Regions from separate parts of the Nonomuraea sp. NPDC049152 genome, predicted to be linked through region 3. Evidence: riboswitches for the same ligand, from Rfam matches in the RefSeq annotation. Region 3 holds a riboswitch; each other region holds the start of a gene.
What was found. Region 3 has a riboswitch for cobalamin ahead of cobN (cobaltochelatase subunit CobN). Riboswitches for the same ligand answer to the same signal wherever they lie in the genome.

Region 1: linked by a shared signal. The riboswitch ahead of AB0B45_RS43065 (ribonucleoside-diphosphate reductase subunit alpha) and the one ahead of cobN (cobaltochelatase subunit CobN) in region 3 are both predicted to bind cobalamin.
Region 2: linked by a shared signal. The riboswitch ahead of AB0B45_RS50095 (ATP-binding cassette domain-containing protein) and the one ahead of cobN (cobaltochelatase subunit CobN) in region 3 are both predicted to bind cobalamin.

Annotation. Positions count from the first base shown of each region.
Region 1 covers NZ_JBEZDO010000036.1:73,485-79,706, forward strand. The annotation lists gene AB0B45_RS43055 (helix-turn-helix domain-containing protein) at 1-572, shown strand, start outside; gene AB0B45_RS43060 (tripartite tricarboxylate transporter substrate-binding protein) at 637-1,542, shown strand; cobalamin riboswitch at 1,547-1,745, shown strand; gene AB0B45_RS43065 (ribonucleoside-diphosphate reductase subunit alpha) at 1,835-4,012, shown strand; gene AB0B45_RS43070 (ribonucleotide-diphosphate reductase subunit beta) at 4,059-5,054, shown strand; gene AB0B45_RS43075 (mechanosensitive ion channel domain-containing protein) at 5,083-6,180, shown strand; gene AB0B45_RS43080 (hypothetical protein) at 6,109-6,222, opposite strand, start outside.
Region 2 covers NZ_JBEZDO010000060.1:8,186-14,407, reverse strand. The annotation lists gene AB0B45_RS50120 (hypothetical protein) at 28-942, shown strand; gene AB0B45_RS50115 (hypothetical protein) at 1,096-1,311, shown strand; gene AB0B45_RS50110 (hypothetical protein) at 1,345-2,013, shown strand; gene AB0B45_RS50105 ((2Fe-2S) ferredoxin domain-containing protein) at 2,076-2,423, opposite strand; gene AB0B45_RS50100 (hypothetical protein) at 2,420-2,968, opposite strand; gene AB0B45_RS50095 (ATP-binding cassette domain-containing protein) at 2,965-4,716, opposite strand; cobalamin riboswitch at 4,848-5,049, opposite strand; partial or broken gene AB0B45_RS50090 (hypothetical protein) at 5,222-5,434, opposite strand; partial or broken gene AB0B45_RS50085 (helix-turn-helix domain-containing protein) at 5,492-5,617, shown strand; gene AB0B45_RS50080 (hypothetical protein) at 5,832-6,222, shown strand, end outside.
Region 3 covers NZ_JBEZDO010000017.1:76,059-82,280, forward strand. The annotation lists gene cobN (cobaltochelatase subunit CobN) at 1-2,127, opposite strand, end outside; cobalamin riboswitch at 2,160-2,345, opposite strand; gene cobG (precorrin-3B synthase) at 2,363-3,610, shown strand; gene AB0B45_RS28450 (precorrin-8X methylmutase) at 3,607-4,227, shown strand; gene AB0B45_RS28455 (precorrin-2 C(20)-methyltransferase) at 4,233-5,696, shown strand; gene AB0B45_RS28460 (cobalt-precorrin-6A reductase) at 5,684-6,222, opposite strand, start outside.

The DNA of each region.
Region 1 (6,222 bases), on a different contig from region 3:
AGGATGAGGAGCCATGGGTTCTTGACGATCCAGGCAAGCTGAAGGCGCTGGCCCACCCGATGCGCCGGGCCATGCTCCGTCACCTGGGCCTGCACGGTCCGGCCACGTCCACGACGCTCGGCTCGCTGCTCGACGCCAAGACCGGCACGACCAGCTACCACCTGCGCCAGCTCGAGAAGTACGGGTTCATCGAGGAGATCCCCGAGCGGTCGGCCGGACGCGAGCGGTGGTGGCGGAAGGCGGAGACGGGGGACATCAGGCTGCCCCACCCCGCCCAGCTCGCGCCCGAGGACCGCCCGGTCCTGGCCGAGTTCCATCGGATCGGGCTAGAGGAGGACAAGGGGATCCTCCTGGAGCTCCTGCCCGCCGCCTACCAGGCCGACCCGGCGTGGGTGAAGGTGTCGCGCGGCCTCGGCCGAATGACGCTGAGCGAGCTGGAGGCCTTCTTCGAGGAGTACATGCTGCTACTGAAGAAGTACAGCCGTCGCGCCGCCGACGCCCCCCAGGAGGCCAGGCCCCTCCACCTCCGCCTGCTCGCCGTCCCCGCCGACCTTTCCACCCCCGAGGCGTGACTCTCTGTGCCCTGTCAATAACATGGTGTAGCAGTGGTTGGAGGAGACGGGGGAGGGGCCGCGCATGCGCCGTCGGGAGTTCGTGGCGGGAGCGCTGGCCACGCTGGCATGCCTGGCGGGCTGCGGTACGGCCACGCGACAGGCCCCGAGCTTCTCCGTCGTGCCCGGCGGCGAGGCCTGGATCCCCATCGCCAGGGCTCTCGCCGGCCAGCTCAAGCGCGACGGCGTGGTGGCCGGCGGGACCCAGCTCACGGTGACGGGCCTGTCCACGCTCGCCGCCGCAGAGATGGCCAGGTCGAAGACGACGGGAACCCCGCTGGCCAGGCTGGTCGGAGACGTCGAGGTCCTGGTCGTCGCGAGTGCCTCCCTCTTTCGCGCATTCGACGACTTCGCGCGGCGGCTGATCGCCGAGCCCGGCGGCACCGTGCTGGGCGGCAGGCCGCAGGGGGAGTCCGACCACCTGCTGTTCGGGCTGGTCGCGCGCGGTCTCGGCGCGGACGCCAGAGTGCTCGACTACGCGGGCTACCCGACCACGGCCGACGCGGCCGAGGCGCTGCTGGCGGGCAGGGTGGGCGTCGCCGCGGGCCCGCTCGGCGAGTGGCGCAAGCGCCTCGACAAGGGGCGGGTCAGGGCGCTGGCCGTCTCCTCGGCCGAACGGGTCGAGGGTCTCGAGGCGCCGACCCTGCTGGAGTCGGGCGTGCGGGTCGACTTCGCCGACTGGTGCGGGGTGCTCGGGCCCCCGGAGATGGGCGAGCGCGAACGCGCCCAGGCGGTCGAGGTGCTCGACGAGATCGCCGAGTCGGCGCAGTGGCTGGACGCCTGCCGTACGAGGGGATGGAAGCCCCTCCCGCTCAGCGGCGACGACTTCGGGGTGTGGCTCGCGTCCGAGATCTCGAGGACCCGCGAAGTGCTCAAGGACCTCGGCCTGATCGACACAACTTGTTGGGGTAGTTGCGTCCGCGGCCACTAGATGTAGGATCCTGGTCGTCGCTGGTTCGCCCGAGCAGGGCGAAGCAAAAGGGAAGCCGGTGAGATTCCGGCGCTGCCCCGCAGCGGTGAGCGGGAACGACCGCCGTCACGAAGCACTGGGCCCATGGTCTGGGAAGCGACGGCCAGTAGGAAGCTGACGTACGCCCGCGAGTCCGAAGACCTGCCAGCGGTGTGACCTGTCCAAGGCCTCGAGGGAGGGCCAGGGGGCCTCGCGGCATGCCCGCGTGCTCTCCTCGCCTGCCCTCACGGGGGCGAGCTCGCGAGGAGAGAGCGTGACGCAGATCGTAGAGGTGGATCGCCGGCTGGCCATCGAGGAGGCCGCCGCGAGAGTGATCGCCGATCCGGAGAACTCCAGGGTCGCCGCCAGGTTGCTGGCCGAGGAGATCGCGGACGAGGCGGCCGCGCACGGCGTGCGGACCTTCTCCGAGTCGATCGCGGCCACCCACGCCGCGGGCCTGCTCCAGGACGGCCTCGCCGCCTTCGTGGCGGCCAACGCCGCGGCCCTCGACGCGCTGGTGGACGAGAGCGCCGACGACAGGTTCGAGTACTTCGGCCTGCGCACCGTCTACGACCGCTACCTGCTGCGCCACCCCGAGACGCGCGACGTGCTCGAACGCCCGCAGCACTTCATGCTGCGCGTCGCGTGCGGCCTTGTCGTATCGGTGGCCGAGGCCGCAGAGCTGTACGCGCTGATGTCCACGCTGTCGTACCTGCCCAGCTCGCCCACCCTGTTCAACTCGGGCTCCCGCCGCGCCCAGCTGTCGTCCTGCTTCCTGCTGGACTCGCCGCGTGACGAGCTGGAAGGGATCTACGAGCGCTACGGCCAGGTCGCCAGGCTGTCGAAGTACGCCGGCGGCATCGGCATCGCCTGGACCAGGGTCCGCTCGCGCGGCTCGCTGATCCGCGGCACGAACGGCCACTCCAACGGCATCGTCCCTTGGCTGCGCACGCTCGACTCCAGCGTCGCCGCCGTCAACCAGGGCGGCCGCCGCAAGGGCGCGGCCTGCGTCTACCTGGAGACCTGGCACGCCGACATCGAGGAGTTCCTCGAACTGCGCGACAACACCGGCGAGGAGGCCCGCCGCGCCCACAACCTCAACCTCGCCAACTGGGTGCCCGACGAGTTCATGCGCCGCGTCGAGGCCGACCAGCCGTGGTCGCTGTTCGACCCGAAGCAGGTGCCGCACCTCACCGACCTGTACGGCGAGGCCTTCGACGACGCCTACCGGGCCGCGGAGGCGGCGGGCCTCCACACCCGTCAGATCCCCGCGCGCACCCTCTACGGCCGGATGATGCGTACGCTCGCGCAGACCGGCAACGGCTGGATGACCTTCAAGGACGCCGCCAACCGCGCCTCCAACCAGACGGCGCGCCCGGAGAACGTCATCCACCTGTCCAACCTCTGCACCGAGATCCTCGAGGTCACCAGCGACGGCGAGACCGCCGTCTGCAACCTCGGCTCGATCAACCTGGCCGCCCACCTGGCGGGCGGCACCATGGACTGGGTCCGGCTGCGCGCCACCGTCAGGACCGCCGTGCGCTTCCTGGACAAGACGATCGACCTGGGCTTCTACCCGACGCCTGAGGCCGAGACCGCCAACCTGCGCTGGCGGCCCATCGGGCTCGGCGTGATGGGTCTGGCCGACGTGTTCTTCTCGCTGCGCCTGCCGTTCGACTCCCCTGAGGCGCTGGCGCTGTCGACGCGCATCGCCGAGGAGATCGCGCTGGCCGCCTACGACACCTCCGCCGACCTGGCCGTCGAGCGCGGGCGCCACCCCTCCTACGGCGACACCAGGGCTGCGCAGGGCGTGCTGCACCCCGACCACTACGGCGTCGGCGGCACGCCCGAGTGGACGGCCCTGCGCGCCAAGATCGACAGGACGGGACTGCGCAACTCCCTCATGATCGCCATCGCGCCGACGGCGACGATCGCCTCCATCGCGGGCTGCTACGAGTGCATCGAGCCACAGGTGTCGAACATCTTCAAGCGCGAGACCCTGTCGGGTGAGTTCCTGCAGGTCAACCGGTATCTGGTCGCGGACCTGCAGCGCCTCGGCCTCTGGACGCAGGAGATGCGCGACGCGGTGAAGCGCGCCGACGGCTCGATCCAGGACATCCAGGGGATTCCGGCGGAGCTCAAGACGCTGTACCGGACGGCGTGGGAGCTGCCGCAGAAGGCGCTCATCGACCTGGCGGCGGCGCGGACGCCGTACATCGACCAGTCGCAGTCACTGAACCTCTTCATGGCGACGCCGACGATCGGGAAGCTGTCGTCGATGTACGCCTACGCGTGGAAGCAGGGGCTGAAGACCACCTACTACCTGCGCTCACGCCCGGCCACCAGGATCGCGCAGACGACCGTGCAGGCGGCGCCCGAGCAGGCGTTCACGGTGAGCGAGGCGGTCGCCTGCTCGCTGGAGAACCCCGAGGTCTGCGAAGCCTGCCAGTAGGACCCGCGTCGCCGCACGACAGACGATCCGTTCGCAAGGAGAACACATGCTGCTCGACCCCGGTATGGACCTGACGCTGCGCCCGATGCGCTACCCCGACTTCTACGAGCGCTATCGGGCCGCGATCCGCAACACCTGGACGGTCGAGGAGGTGGACCTGCACAACGACCTGGCCGACCTGGCCAAGATGTCGCCCCAGGAACGCCACCTCATCAACCGCCTGGTCGCCTTCTTCGCCACCGGCGACTCCATTGTCGCCAACAACCTCGTCCTCAACCTCTACCAGCACGTCAACGCCCCCGAGGCCCGCCTGTACCTGTCCAGGCAGCTGTTCGAGGAGGCGGTGCACGTGCAGTTCTACCTGACGCTGCTCGACACCTACCTGCCCGACCCCGACGAGCGCGTCAAGGCGTTCGCCGCCGTCGACAACATCCCCTCCATCCGGGACAAGGCCGAGTTCTGCTTCCGCTGGATCGACTCCCTGTCCGACCTGCAACGGCTGGAGACGAAGGAGGACCGCAGGACCTTCCTGCTCAACCTCATCTGCTTCGCCGCGTGCATCGAGGGCCTGTTCTTCTACGGCGCCTTCGCCTACGTCTACTGGTTCCGCTCCCGGGGCCTGCTCGGCGGCCTGGCCACCGGCACCAACTGGGTCTTCCGCGACGAGTCGATGCACATGGAGTTCGCCTTCAGCGTCGTCGACACCGTCAGGGCGGAGGAGCCCGACCTGTTCGACGACAAGCTCGCCGAGCAGGTCACCACGATGCTGGAGGAGGCCGTCGCGGCCGAGCTGGCCTTCGCGAGCGACCTGTGCGGCGACGGCATGTCGGGTATGACCGTCGAGCAGATGCGCGAGTACCTTGAATACGTCGCCGACCAGCGGTTGCGCCGCCTCGGCATGCCGATCAGGTATGGCACCGCCAACCCCTTCGCGTTCATGGAACTGCAGGACGTGCAGGAGCTGGCGAACTTCTTCGAACGTAGGGTTTCCGCATACCAGGTAGCCGTTGAGGGCAATGTGACCTTCGACGAGACATTCTGAGACATTAGGGGGCATGATTGTGTCGCCGGTGAACTGGCTCATCCTGATCGGTTCCGTCGTCGGAGCGATCATCGGTGTCGAGCTGGTTCGCAGGCTCCTCCTCAAAGCGGGCCACACCTGGGACTTCCTCGGGCACCTGGTTCGCAGGTGCACCTGGCCCGGGTTCGCCGTGGCGGCGGTGGTGGCCTTCAACGCCGCCTTCGCCCCCACCATGGTCAGCAGCACGGCGGGCCCCATCGTCGAGCGTCTCACCGGCGTCGTCACCATCGCCGCGTTCACCTGGCTGCTCATCCAGGCCGCCTACGCGGTCACCGACGTCGTCCTCGACCAGCTCGAACGGGTCGAGGAGAACAACCGCAGAGCCAGGCGAGCCAGAACCCAGATCACGCTGGTCCGCAGGGCCGCCGCCGCGGTGATCATCGTGATCTCGTTCGGCGCCGCGCTCTTCACCTTCCCCGAGGTGCGGGCGCTCGGCGCGGGACTGCTCGCCTCGGCCGGCATTGCGGGCGCGATCGTCGGCATCGCGGCCCAGTCGACGATCGGCAACATGCTCGCCGGACTGCAGCTCGTCTTCAGCGACGCGCTGCGGCTCGACGACGTGGTCGTGGTCAACAACGAGTGGGGCAGGATCGAGGAGCTCACGCTGACCTACGTCGTGGTCCGCTCGTGGGACGAACGGCGCCTGGTCTTCCCCGTCTCCTACTTCACCCAGAACCCCTTCGAGAACTGGACCAGGCACGGCAGCAGGGTCATCGGCCACGTCTACATCCGCGTCGACTGGTCGGTGCCGGTGGACGAGGTACGCGAGGAGCTGCACCGCTTCATCAAGGACCACCCGCTGTGGGACCAGAAGGACTGGACGCTCCAGGTCACCGACATCCAGCACAACGGCCTGGTGGAACTGCGCGCGCTGATGAGCGCGGCCGACTCGGCCTCGGTCTGGGATCTGAAGTGCGACGCCCGCGAGCACCTCGTGACCTACCTGAGGGCCCACCACCCGCACGCGCTGCCGCGCTTCAGGGTGGAGGGCTCCTCCCTCGGCGCGTTCGCCGACTCAGGCCCCGGGAGCTGGCCGAAGGACCCGCGTGGCGCCCGCGATCAGCGCGGTGGCCAGGATCCATCCTGACACCACCAGCGTCCACGCCACCCACGCCGTCCACCCGGCGGG
Region 2 (6,222 bases), on a different contig from region 3:
TGTTCTCCCGAAGGGCTTCCAAGCACCGTGCGTAAGGCACCACTCATCGGCGTCATGGCGGTCGCTCTCGCGGGCTGCGGGATGCTGCCGCCCATCACCCTGCCCACCGGGGAAGCCCGGCCGTCCGCCGCGGGCCGCCCGTCATCACCCGCCACCCCGCCGCCCTCACCTTCACCGTCGCCGGTACCGACTGCCGGCGTCCTCACGATCGCCGACGCCAAGCGGGCGGCCGCCGGCTGGCTTGCCACCTACAACCGCACCATCAGGAACCGCAGCTGGTGGAACGACCCAGCCTTGATCGACAAGCTCTTCTGGGACGGCACCAGGCACGAGGCCGCCATCGACCGGTGGGCTGTGGAGGAGGACGGCGACAAGAGCAAGATCCGCAAGCCGATCCGGCTGACCGGACAGACCTACTACGTGCCCCGCGAGCAGACCATGTCCGACGGACAGTGGTTCCTGCTCAAGGCCACCTACGCGGGCCAGGACCGGGCGCACGTGCTTGCGTTCTGGCGGGCCGAGGGCGGCGAGTTCAGGCTGGCCGCCAAGACGCCGCTGCACTACGGCCGGCGGATGCCCGAGCCGCAGCGGGACGCCGAAGGCTACGTCACCGCGATGCCGGGCGCTATCGGCAGGATCGTCGCCCAGGAGTACATGGTCTTCTGGGACTACGACATCCACGAGCAGGAGGGCAGGAACGGCTACCGGCTGGCCAAGGACAACTACAGCAGGATCGCCTACCGCACGGTCTCCAAGGGCATATACATGGGCTACCACTCCCACAGCCGCCCGTACGGCTTCCGCACCACCGACGGCGGCTCGTTCCACATCTTCAGCCTGCTCAACGACCCGAAGTCCGTCACGGCCGTCCTCACGGTGGGCGTGTCCATGCGTGGCAACAGCAAGGTGATCCAGGAGACCGCCGGCGACTGGTACTCCTGACACAAACGCCTCAGCCCCGACGTGACGACGTCTCCACCCAGTCCTCCACGCTCAGCACCCCTCCGCTATAGCCCCGCAGGGCCTCGAGGTGAGTCCGTTTTCACGCGTCGCCAGAGGGTCGGTATGCCGTCGTCGTCACGCAGCCACATCACCGTGTGTGACCTGCACGTTGACGGCTACGCCATCGACGGTGAATACGCCACCTCGATGCTCGGCATCTACACCGTGCCCGATTCCAACGGCCCGCGCGCGGGCTGCGGGACGGACAGCACGTTCTTCAGCCGGATCGACGTGTTCAAGTTGTGTATGACCCTGAAGGGCAAGGGCGAGCGTACCTGTGCCGACTCGGTGTGGATCAAGCGTCCCTAAACACGTGGTGGCGGGAGCTGCCGCCTCACCGATATGGCGCCGCCCTGGAAGTGGCGAGCGAACTTCTCCGGCGTTCCTTGCATCGGAATGGTCATGAACTCACGCGCCGAACACAAGAGCAGCCCGATGGCCCGCCGACTCCGCGCCTGGGCGGGGACCGTCGCCATCTCGACATCACTGGCACCGATCCTCGCCATGGGCACCGCCACAGCGGACAGTACGGCGGTTCCAGCCACGGCCGCCGCCTTCGAAGAGACCGACCAGGCGACGAACCGCTTCGACGGGATCGACTGGGCGGCCGTGGTGGAGCGGGCGCTGCACTGCCCCAAGCCACGGCCGAACGACACCTGGTATGTCGTGCGCGCCCGCGTCGCCGCTGTAGGCGACCTCACGCGTGACGGACAGCCCGAGACCGTGGTCGTTTCGTCTTGCCCGAGCCCTACGTCGGGCAATCCCGTAATTTCCTTCGTTTACGACGGCGCCTCCAAACGCTCAGCCCCCCGCCTGATCGGCGCGTTGGGCAAGAACCGCTACTTCAAGTCCCAGAACGTCACCATCCGGCACGGACAAGTACACCTACGCGGCCAGGTCGTCAGCGACCGGGCTCCCAACTGCTGCCCCGATCTGATCGTCCGCCAGACCTACAAGTGGAACGGCACGAAGTTCCTCAGGACGTCTGAGAAACTGACCCGCACCTCATGAGCCTGTACCGCGTCAAAACCCATCGGGTAGGGCTAGCGAACAGCTGTGGAGGTTGTCGGCTTTTATGCCGACCTTGTCTCGTTTCTGCGGGGCGGTGAGATGAGGTAGAGGTCGAGGATGGCGGGTGGTTCGGCCAGTCCGGGACCGCCTGCCTTCACCCATGCCACGATGTCGTCCACCGCGTCGGCCTGGTTGACCAGGCCGAGCCAGACCGGACGGCCACCTGCTCGTCGCCCTTCGGGGCTGGGCTGGACGACGATGACGTTGGCCTGCTCGCAGATGTCCAGGCAGTCGCTGACGCGCACCTCGACGAGCTCGGACAGGCGCCGGACCTGCTCTTCGTGGTCGAGGCCCGGCACCTTTCGCACGGATCCGCAGCAGCAGTCGCGGCAGATGGTCACCCTGCTCATGCGTGCTTGAACCCCTTGCCGGTGCGGTCGAGCGGGTCGGGCTCCAGGCCGAGATATTTCGCGCGCAGTTCGTCCCAGGCGGCCAGCCGATCGAAGTCGGGCTCGTCGAGAATCTGCTGGCGGTCGGTGAGGAACGGGTTGGGCAGCAGCACGGTCATGAGCTGGTCGCCTCGGCCGTTGAACATCCGCATGCCCCAGGAGGCCGGGCTGCCGTCGGAGGTGATCGACCGATACAGCTCGGCGCGTGAGCAGCGGCGGATCGCGCCGAGCTCCGGTCCGCTGGCGGTGTGCTCGCCGATGCACAGGTGGAAGTGCCAGCGGCCGAAGTCGACGGTGACGTAGCCGTCGAAGACGCTGATGCGCTCCGGGGCGTTGGGTGCGGCGACCTCCCAGGCCGCGCCCTGCACGATCACGCCGAACCAGATGTGCTCCCAGTGGCGCTCGAACAGGTCGGTGACCAGGGCGAGAAGGGTCTCCTCGTCCGTAGGCAGCGGCCACACGTGCAGTGTGCCTGTGCCCTGCTCTTCGACGACGGTGTGACTCACGATGTGCCTCGCGTTTCTCGCGCCCATTGCTGTTGGCGGGTCTGGGTGGGGATCAGCGCGCAGTCGCCACACTTGCCGCCGTCGGGCAGGCGGTAGTAGAGGCAGCAGCTGCGCCGTACGAAGAAGGGGTGGCCGGGGGCGGGTTCGGCCAGCTCTCCGGTGCCGCGCAGAAGTCCGGTCTCCAGGAGTTCGCGGCCGAGCATCACGGCCTTGGCGGTCAGTTCCGGTCGCTGGCGGGCCAGGGCGCGGACGGTGCCCGCCAGCGCGGACGCGGCGTTGCCCCAGAGCAGCCCTGGGGCGAGTTTGACGATGCCGCTCACCATGGCGGTGAGCGGTTCGAGCAGGTCGGTGACGACGGTGCGGTAGATCAGACCGGGAGGGGCGGTGCGCCATCCGGCCAAGGGGTGGGCCCTGAGCGGGAGAGGTCCGCTGGGCGCCGGGCGCCAGTACAGGTGCTCCAGGTCGAGGAGCAGGTCGTGGGCCACGGCCGCGCCGACGACCGGTGACCACAACCTCGCCGCCAGCCCCTGGAACAGGATGGACGCGGCGACCCTGGTCTCCTTGGCGCCAAGGGCTTCCGCGACCTCCTCGATCCGCTCGGCCAGCGCTGAGGGGTCCATGAAAGCGAACCAGCCTGGTTCCACAGGGCCGAGCTCCAGCTCGAAGTAGCCGCCGACGGTGCTCACGTCGGCGACAGCCACAGCCAGAGCGCCGTGATCGGCGGGCAGCAGGCCGGGCTCGCCGTCCACTTGCCTGGCCCAGGCCGCGACCTCGGCGACCGTGGCGAAGGCGATCTTCCGGCCGTCGTAGGCGACCCGGTATCCGTGCTCGGTGCTGTCGACGGCCAGCCACGCTTGGCCTTCGGCGTCCGCACGCCAGCCCTCCCTGGCCAGAGCCCGTTCCAGGAGCGGGTCGTCGGGCAGGCGGGCGCGCCTGGCGCTCGCCGGTCGCAGGGCGAACACCCCGGCCGCCGGGTCGAAGGCCAGTTCGTCGTCGTCGAAGCACTCCCCGATCAGGCCGCGCGCGGTCAGCTCCTCCGGGGTGCCGGTGTGCAGGACGCCGTCCGGCCCCAGCAACCACACGCGGTCGGCCACGCGCAGCGCCAGTTCCAGATCGTGGGTGGAGACCACGATGACCAGCTCCCGCTCCCTGGCCAGCTTGCGCAGCAGACCCATCAGCGCCACCCGTGAGGTGACGTCCAGGAACGCCGTCGGCTCATCCAGCAGGATCACCGACGGCTGCTGGGCCAGCGCGCGGGCGATCAGTACCCGCTGGCGCTCGCCGTCCGACAGCTCGCTCACCTGCCGGTCGGCCAGGTGCCCGGCACGGACCGCGTCCAGCGCCCAGGCGACGATCTCGCGGTCGGCCGGGCCGAGCCGTCCGGTGAAGCCGGTGTGCGGGTGGCGGCCGAGCCCGGCGACCTCCCGCGCAGAGAACAACGCAGGAAGATCACGTTCTGTCAGGACGGTGGCCAGCCTGCGAGCCAGGTCGGCGGCCGGAACCGAGCCGACGGTGACCTCGCCGATGAGCACCTCACCGGCCAGACCCGGCTGCAGACTGGCCATGGTCCGCAACAACGTGGACTTGCCCGTGCCGTTCTGCCCGATCAGCACAGTCAACTCGCCCGGTTCCGCACTCGTGTAAAGGTCTTCGAGGACCCGGCGTCCCGGGTATCCCGCGCACAGTCGGTGAAGGCGCAGTGTCATCGGCGCGACTAACGCGCCGTCGAGCGGGCGGGTAAGACCCATCGGGAGACTCCTGGGAGAAGGCTGCGACCGCCGTTCCGCGACAACGATCACAGCGCGTGACGGTGCGGAATCCCAGGAGAGAGCCAGTCATGCTCACAAGCCATCCTCTCTTGGGGAGATCCGCCCCAATTTCCTTGAGGAGGCGACCGCGTGAGTCTCCTGGCTCTCGGGTCAACACTCATCCCGGCCTTCCCACCCCGTTGCCGGGGCAGTGACCTTGTGCGGGACTCGCTCGCCGATCACAGTGGCGGGACCGCGCCGGATTCACACCGGCTTCCTCAGTCCGCGCTCGTCTTCAGCGCTCATCGTCGCACACCGGGACCAACCGTTCGATAGCAGGTGATCAGCGACCAAGTGGCGCCCGTCTCGCACATGCACCGGCAGAGCGACGTGGCGTCACCGAACTCCTGGCGCACCGCCAGCCGCCTGCCCTGCTGCGATCGACTGACCGTGAGATCCGCTCATACAAGCCCATCGCCGATGCGTATCGAACCATCGACTCCAATCACCAACGCGGCGAGTCCACGTTCGTAACCATCGAGTGCGGATCATCTCCCACAGGTGCCTCAAGCATGATCTTTGATGTATCCGCCGAGGCGTCAGAATCCTGCACGAGTGCGGTCGAGCGATGTGGGCAGCAGCGCAGCTTGGTCAGGACCTTCCAGGTCTTCAAGGTCGCGATGGCACGCTCACCGATGGCTCGGATGCGGGCACTCGCCGGGCGGCGCCGGAGGGATCTCGATGCATGAATGGCGGCGAAGGCAACACTGGTGGCATACCAGGAGGACGATTGACCCAGCAGGACCGCGAGCGCATCGCGGCCGGACTCGCCGACGGGCTCTCCTAGGCCGAGATCGCCAGGCGGCTCGACCGGCCGACCTCGACGATCACCCGGGAGATCTGACGCAACGGCGGCCCCGTCGGCTACCGGCCCCAGCGGGCGCACCAGGCGACGATCTCCGCCAGGGTGGTGAACACGGCCTCGTCCTTGGACTGCGGATAGACGTTGTGTCGACTTCGCGGACCTGCTCACCTATCACCGAGTAATCAGCTGTCAAGGCGAATCTTGTGGACTCTCCAGCGAGAAAGATCCCGTTCTCGAGGAGTGGACACAAGTGAAACGAAGCATCGCCGGCGCGCTCGTCGGCATCATCGTGGGCGCGAGCCTGGTATTCGGGGCCGCGGGTACGGCACAGGCCGCCACGGCCCAGGTCAATGCCGGAGTTCAGCAACGCATCCTGCCGGTTGTCGTGGCCAAGATCGGCCGCCGACTGGCCAAAGAGCTCATCAAGGCCATCGTGCGGCACTTCAAGAACGAGGCCCAGAAGGCGAATGATCGCCGAGAGTACATGCGGGCGGTCCTTGACGACGTCTGGAACAACGACGGTCCAGGGGTCGACGACCAGCTCCCGTTCGGATACCACGTGCTCATCGCCGACGACAGCCGAGTCGACCTGAGCAAGCTGCGGTGCGACGACTGCCCCGACGGCAGGCCGATCCTCGAGC
Region 3 (6,222 bases):
CACGCAGGCCAGGCTCGCCGTACCGTCCTCCGCGAGCCCCAGCGCCTCCCGCAGCCCAGGCAGCGTCTCGGTGCCCGCCCACATCTGCCTGGCCCGCAGCATCGCCAGTACCAGGTCGACCCGCACCGCACCCTCGGGCGCCGCGCCCAGCACGTGCAGGCCGTCGCGGATCTGCGCGTCCTTCACCTCGCACAGCCAGCCGTCCACGTGCAGCAGGAAGTCGTCGAACTCCGTGTCGTGCGGCCGGTCGGCCAGCCCCAGGTCGTGGTCGAGTCGCGCCGCCTGGATCAGCGTCCAGATCTGCGCCCTGATCGCGGGCAGCTTGGCCGGGTCCATCGCCGCGATCGAGGCGTGCTCGTCCAGGAGCTGCTCCAGCCGCGCGATGTCGCCGTAGGTCTCGGCGCGCGCCATCGGCGGCACCATGTGGTCCACCAGGACGGCATGCGCCCGCCGCTTCGCCTGGGTCCCCTCGCCGGGGTCGTTCACCAGGAACGGGTACACCAGCGGCAGATCGCCCAGCGCCGCGTCGGGCCCGCACGCCGCCGACATGCCCGCCGACTTGCCCGGCAGCCACTCCAGGTTCCCGTGCTTGCCGACGTGCACCATCGCGTGCGCGCCGAACTCCGCCGACAGCCACCGGTAGGCGGCCAGGTAGTGGTGACTGGGCGGCAGGTCGGGGTCGTGGTAGATCGCGATCGGGTTCTCGCCGAAGCCTCGCGGCGGCTGCACCATCACCACGACGTTGCCCGCCTGGAGCGCGGCGAGCACGATGTCGCCCTCGTGCACGAACAGCTCGCCGGGCGGCGGCCCCCAGTGCCGCTCCATCGCCTCGCGCAGCTCCCAGGGAAGCGTGTCGTACCAGGCGATGTACGCAGCGGCCGGGATGCGCACCGGGTTGGCGGCGAGCTGCTCCTCCGTCAGCCACTCCTGGTCCTGGCCGCCCGCCGCGATGAGCGCGTGGATGAGCGCGTCGCCGTCCCGCTCCGCGACGCCGGGCAGGCCCTCGCCCAGGTCGTAGCCTTCGGCGGCCAGCCTGGCCAGCAGCTTCACCGTGCTCGCGGGCGTGTCGAGGCCGACCGCGTTGCCGACGCGCGAGTGCTTGGTCGGATAGGCCGACAGCATCACCACGAGCTTCTTCTCGGCGTTCGGGACGTGCCTGAGCCTGGCGTGCCGTACGGCGGTGCCCGCCACGCGGGCCGCCCGCTCGGGATCGGCCGCGTAGACGGTCAGCCCGTCCTCGTCCACCTCCTTGAACGAGAACGGCACCGTGATGATTCGCCCGTCGAACTCGGGGATCGCCACCTGCGAGGCCGCGTCGAGCGGCGACAGGCCGTCGTCGTTCTCCTCCCACGCCTGCCTGCTCGTGGTCAGGCAGAGGCCCTGCAGGATCGGCACGTCGAGCTCGGCCAGCGCGCCCACGTCCCACGCCGCGTCGTCGCCGCCCGCTCCCGCCGTCGCGGGCCGCGTGCCTCCCGCGGCCAGTACGGTCACCACGAGCGCGTCGGCCCTCCGCAGCGTGTCGAGCAGCTCGGGCTCCGCCGTACGCAACGAGGAGCAGAAGACCGGCAGCGCCCGCCCGCCCGCCTCCTCGATCGCGTCGCAGAGCGTCCGCACGAACCCGGTGTTGCCCGCCATGTGGTGCGCCCGGTAGTAGAGCACGCCCACGACGGGACCTTCGGCGGCCTGCTCCCTGTCGAGCAGCCCCCAGGTCGGGGTCGGCTCGGGCGCGGCGAACCCGTGCCCGGTCAGTAGCACCGTGTCGGAGAGGAAGGCGTGCAGCTCGGCCAGGTTCGCAGGGCCGCCGTGGGCGAGGTAGGCGTGCGCCTCGGCGCAGACGCCGCCGCTGACCGTGGACAGCTCCATCAGCTCGGCGTCGGGCGCCTGTTCCCCGCCCAGCACCACGACGGGGCGCGGCCCCGCGAGCAGGTGGTCGAGCCCCTCCTCCCAGGCCCTGCGCCCGCCGAGCAGCCGCACCACCACCAGGTCCGTGCCCTCGACCAGCGCGGGCAGGTCGTCGACCGTGAGCCTCGCGGGGTTTCCCAGCCGGTACGGCGCGCCGCTCGCCCTCGCGCTGAGCAGGTCGGTGTCGGAGGTCGACAGCAGCAGAACGGCCGTGCTCTCGGGCACAGGGAACTCCTCCCTCGGGGTCCTCGCCCCGGTCGCGGGTGTCACGAGTGCGGGAGTCTCCTGGCTCCCGGATCGACGCACACCCCGGCCTTCCCATCCGTCTCCGGACAGTGGCCTGCGGTGGGGTTCGCTCCCCGGTCACAGTGGCGGGACCGCGCCGGCTTCGCACCGGCTTCCTCCGTCGCCCTCGTCTGCGATCAGACTAGAGGGTTTTGGACGGGTTACCATCCTCCGCGTGGACATAACTGCGGACATAGGCGACTTTTCGGGCCAGGCGCGCCCTGACGCGTGTCCTGGGGCTCTCCAGGTCCACACCGCCGCGGACGGCGCCCTCGCCAGGGTCCGCATCCCGGGAGGCGCGCTCTCGTCGGGCCAGCTGAGAGAGCTGGCCGCCTGCGCCGCCGAGCTCGGGTCCGGCGTGATCGAGCTGACCTCCCGCGCGAACGTCCAGGTCCGCGGCCTGCGTGCCCCCGACCCCTCGGACCCTTCGAGCGTGCCGGCCTTCGCGGCCCGGATGGCGGCGGCGGGGCTGCTGCCGTCCGCCACGCACGAGCGGGTGCGCAACATCCTCGCCTCCCCCCTCGCGGGTCGCGCCCCCTCGTCCCTCGTGGACGTCCGGCCGCTGGTCGCCGCCCTGGACAGAGGGCTGTGCGGCACCCCTGAGCTGGCCGCGCTCTCGGGCCGCTTCCTCTTCGCGCTGGACGACGGCACCGGCGACGTCCTGTCCTGCGGCGCCGACGTGACCTTCCTCGCCACCTCGCCCTCCGGCGGCGTGCTGCTGCTCGGCGGCGTACGGCCCGGGCTGCCCGTGGACGTGTCCGACGTGGTCGCGCTGATGCTCGCGGCCGCCACCGCGTTCATGGAGCTCAGCGACGGCACCGCGTGGCGCGTCACCGACCTCCCCGAAGGCCCCGCCCGGCTCGCGGCTCGCCTGACCGACGCGGTCCAGGAGAGCCCCGCCCAGCCCGCGGTCCACCTGGCCGAAGAGCCCGGCCTGACCGGCTCGGAAGGCGTGCGGGTGCATGATGCCGGGATTTTCCGGCAGGTCGACGGGGCTGTCGCGCTCGAGGTAGTGGTCCCGCTCGGCCGCCTGTCCGCCCACCAGGCCACGGCGCTCGCCGACGCCGCCCTCGAGGCCCGCGTCACGCCGTGGCGTACCGTCGTCCTGCCCGGCCTGCCGCCCGATGCCGTGCAACCGGTCGCGGACAGGCTCACCGAGGCGGGCCTGGTCACCGTCCCCGGCACCTCGTGGGCCGGGCTAAGCGCCTGCACGGGCCGCCCCGGCTGCGCGAAGTCCTTGGCCGACGTCCAGCTCGACGCGCGACGCTGGGCGGAGCGGCCGGACCACGAACCAGAGGCCCGTCCCGTCCACTGGGCCGGGTGCGAGCGGCGCTGCGGGCGTCCCGCCGGAGAGGTGGTCGACATCGTCGCCACTCCGACCGGCTACCGGGTCGCAGGCCGTACCGAAGAAGAGGGGAAATGACCGACTACATCCGCGACGGCGCGGAGATCTACCGGCGCTCGTTCGCCACCATCCGCGCCGAGAGCGACCTCGCGGGACTACCCGCGGATGTCGCCCAGGTGGCCGTCCGCATGATCCACGCCTGTGGTATGACCGACCTGGTCACCGACCTGGCCTACTCGCCCGGCGTGGTCGCCGCGGCGAGAGCGGCCCTGCGCGGCGGCGCCCCGATCCTGTGCGACGCCATGATGGTCGCCTCGGGCGTCACCAGGGCCCGCCTGCCGAAGGACAACGAGGTGATCTGCACGCTCGGCGACCCGGGCGTGCCCGAGCTGGCCGAGCGGATGGGCACCACGCGCAGCGCGGCGGCGGTGGAGCTGTGGCGCGAACGGCTGGACGGCGCCGTCGTCGCCGTGGGCAACGCGCCCACCGCGCTGTTCAGGCTGCTGGAGCTGGTCGAGGAGGGCGCGGGCCGCCCGGCCGCGGTGCTCGGCATCCCGGTGGGCTTCATCGGGGCGGCGGAGTCGAAGCAGGCGCTGGCGAGCAGCGATCTGGAGTACCTGGTGGTGCACGGTCGCAGAGGCGGCAGTGCGATGGCGGCGGCCGCGGTCAACGCGATCGCGAGCGAACAGGAGTGAGCGGCGTGGCGGGACGGCTGTTCGGGGTGGGGCTGGGGCCTGGGGACCCCGAGCTGGTGACGGTCAAGGCGGCCAGGCTGATCGGCGAGGCGGGCGTGATCGCCTACCACAGCGCCAGGCACGGCAGGAGCATCGCGCGCTCGATCGCGCTGCCGTACATGCGGGAGGGGCAGGTCGAGGAGCTGCTGAAGTACCCGCTGACCACGGAGACCACCGACCATCCCGGCGGCTACCAGGGCGCGCTCGACGACTTCTACGCCGAGTGCGCGCGACGTCTGGCGGCCCATCTGGACGAGGGCAGGGACGTGGTGGTGCTGTGCGAGGGCGACCCGCTCTTCTACGGCTCCTACATGCACATGCACAAGCGGCTCGCCCACCGCTACGAGACCGAGGTGGTGCCGGGCGTCACCTCGGTGGCGGGCGCCGCGGCCGTGCTCGGGCGTCCGCTGGTGGAGCACGAGGAGACGCTGACCGTGCTGCCCGGCACGCTCCCCGCCGACGTCATCACCGAGAAGCTGAGGAACGCGGACTCGGTGGCCGTGCTCAAGCTCGGCAGGACCTTCGAGAAGGTCCGCGACGCGCTGGCCGAGGCGGGCCGCCTCGACGAGGCGTGGTACGTCGAGCGGGCGACCACGGCGAACCAGCGGATCGAGCCGCTGAAGGACGTGGACCCGGCCGGCGTGCCGTACTTCTCGCTGGCGCTGCTGCCCAGCGGCGGCGGACGCGACGACGACCACCTGGAGCCAGGGGTGGCGGTCGTCGGTCTCGGGCCCGCGGGTTCGCAGTGGCTCACCCCCGAGGCGCGGCACGTGCTGGCCGAGGCGACCGACCTGGTCGGTTACGGCCCCTACGTCGACAGGGTGCCGCAGCGGGCGGGCCAGATCAGGCACCGCACCGACAACAGGGTCGAGGCCGAGCGCGCCGCGCACGCGCTGGAACTGGCCCGTGAGGGCCGCAGGGTGGCGGTCGTCTCCTCAGGCGATCCCGGCGTGTTCGCGATGGCCAGCGCGGTGCTGGAGGCGGCCGAGGACTTCCCCGACGTTCCCGTGCGGATCGTGCCTGGTCTGACGGCCGCGCACGCCGTGGCGAGCAGGGCGGGGGCGCCGCTCGGGCACGACTACTGCGTGATCTCCCTGTCCGACCTGCTCAAGCCGTGGGAGATCGTCGCCGGGCGGCTGCGGGCCGCCGCCGTGGCCGACCTGGTGCTGGCGATCTACAACCCCGCCTCGCGCAGCCGTACCTGGCAGGTGGGCGCGGCCCGCGACCTGCTCTTGGAGCACCGTGAACCGGCCACCCCCGTGGTGATCGGGCGCGACGTGGGCGGACCGCAGGAGACGATCACCGTCACCACGCTCGGCGAGCTCGACCCCGAGCGGGTGGACATGCGCTGCCTGCTGATCATCGGCTCCTCCACCACGCGGGTCACAGGGGAAGGCGTCGTCTACACCCCGAGGCGCTACCCCGCCTGAACCCACGCCACGGCCGCCGCGACGCTGTCCACCAGCACCGCCCCCTCGGGCAACGGCGGCCGTCGCACGACCAGCACGGGCAGCCCGAGCTCGTCGGCCGCCGCGAGCTTCGCGGTGGTCATCTCGCCGCCGCTGTCCTTGGTGACCAGCACGTCGAGGCGGTGCTCGCGGATCAGCGCCCGCTCGCCCTCGACGGTGTACGGCCCGCGCGCCAGCACCACGTGGACGTTGGCGGGGACCGGCGGCGCGGGCGGGTCGACCGACCTGGCCAGGAACCACAGGCCGGTCAGGCCCGCGAACACCGGCAGGCTTCTGCGCCCGGTCGTCAGGAACACGCGGCGGCCGAGCGAGGGCAGCACCCGCGCCGCCTCCTCCAGCGAGTCGACCAGCACCCAGCCCTGCCGCGGCGGCCAGCCGGGCCGCCGCAGCACCAGCAACGGCACTCCCGCGGTACGGCACGCCTCGACGGCCGAGGCCGTCATCCGCCGCGCGAACGGGTGCGTGGCGTCCACCACGGCGTCGATGC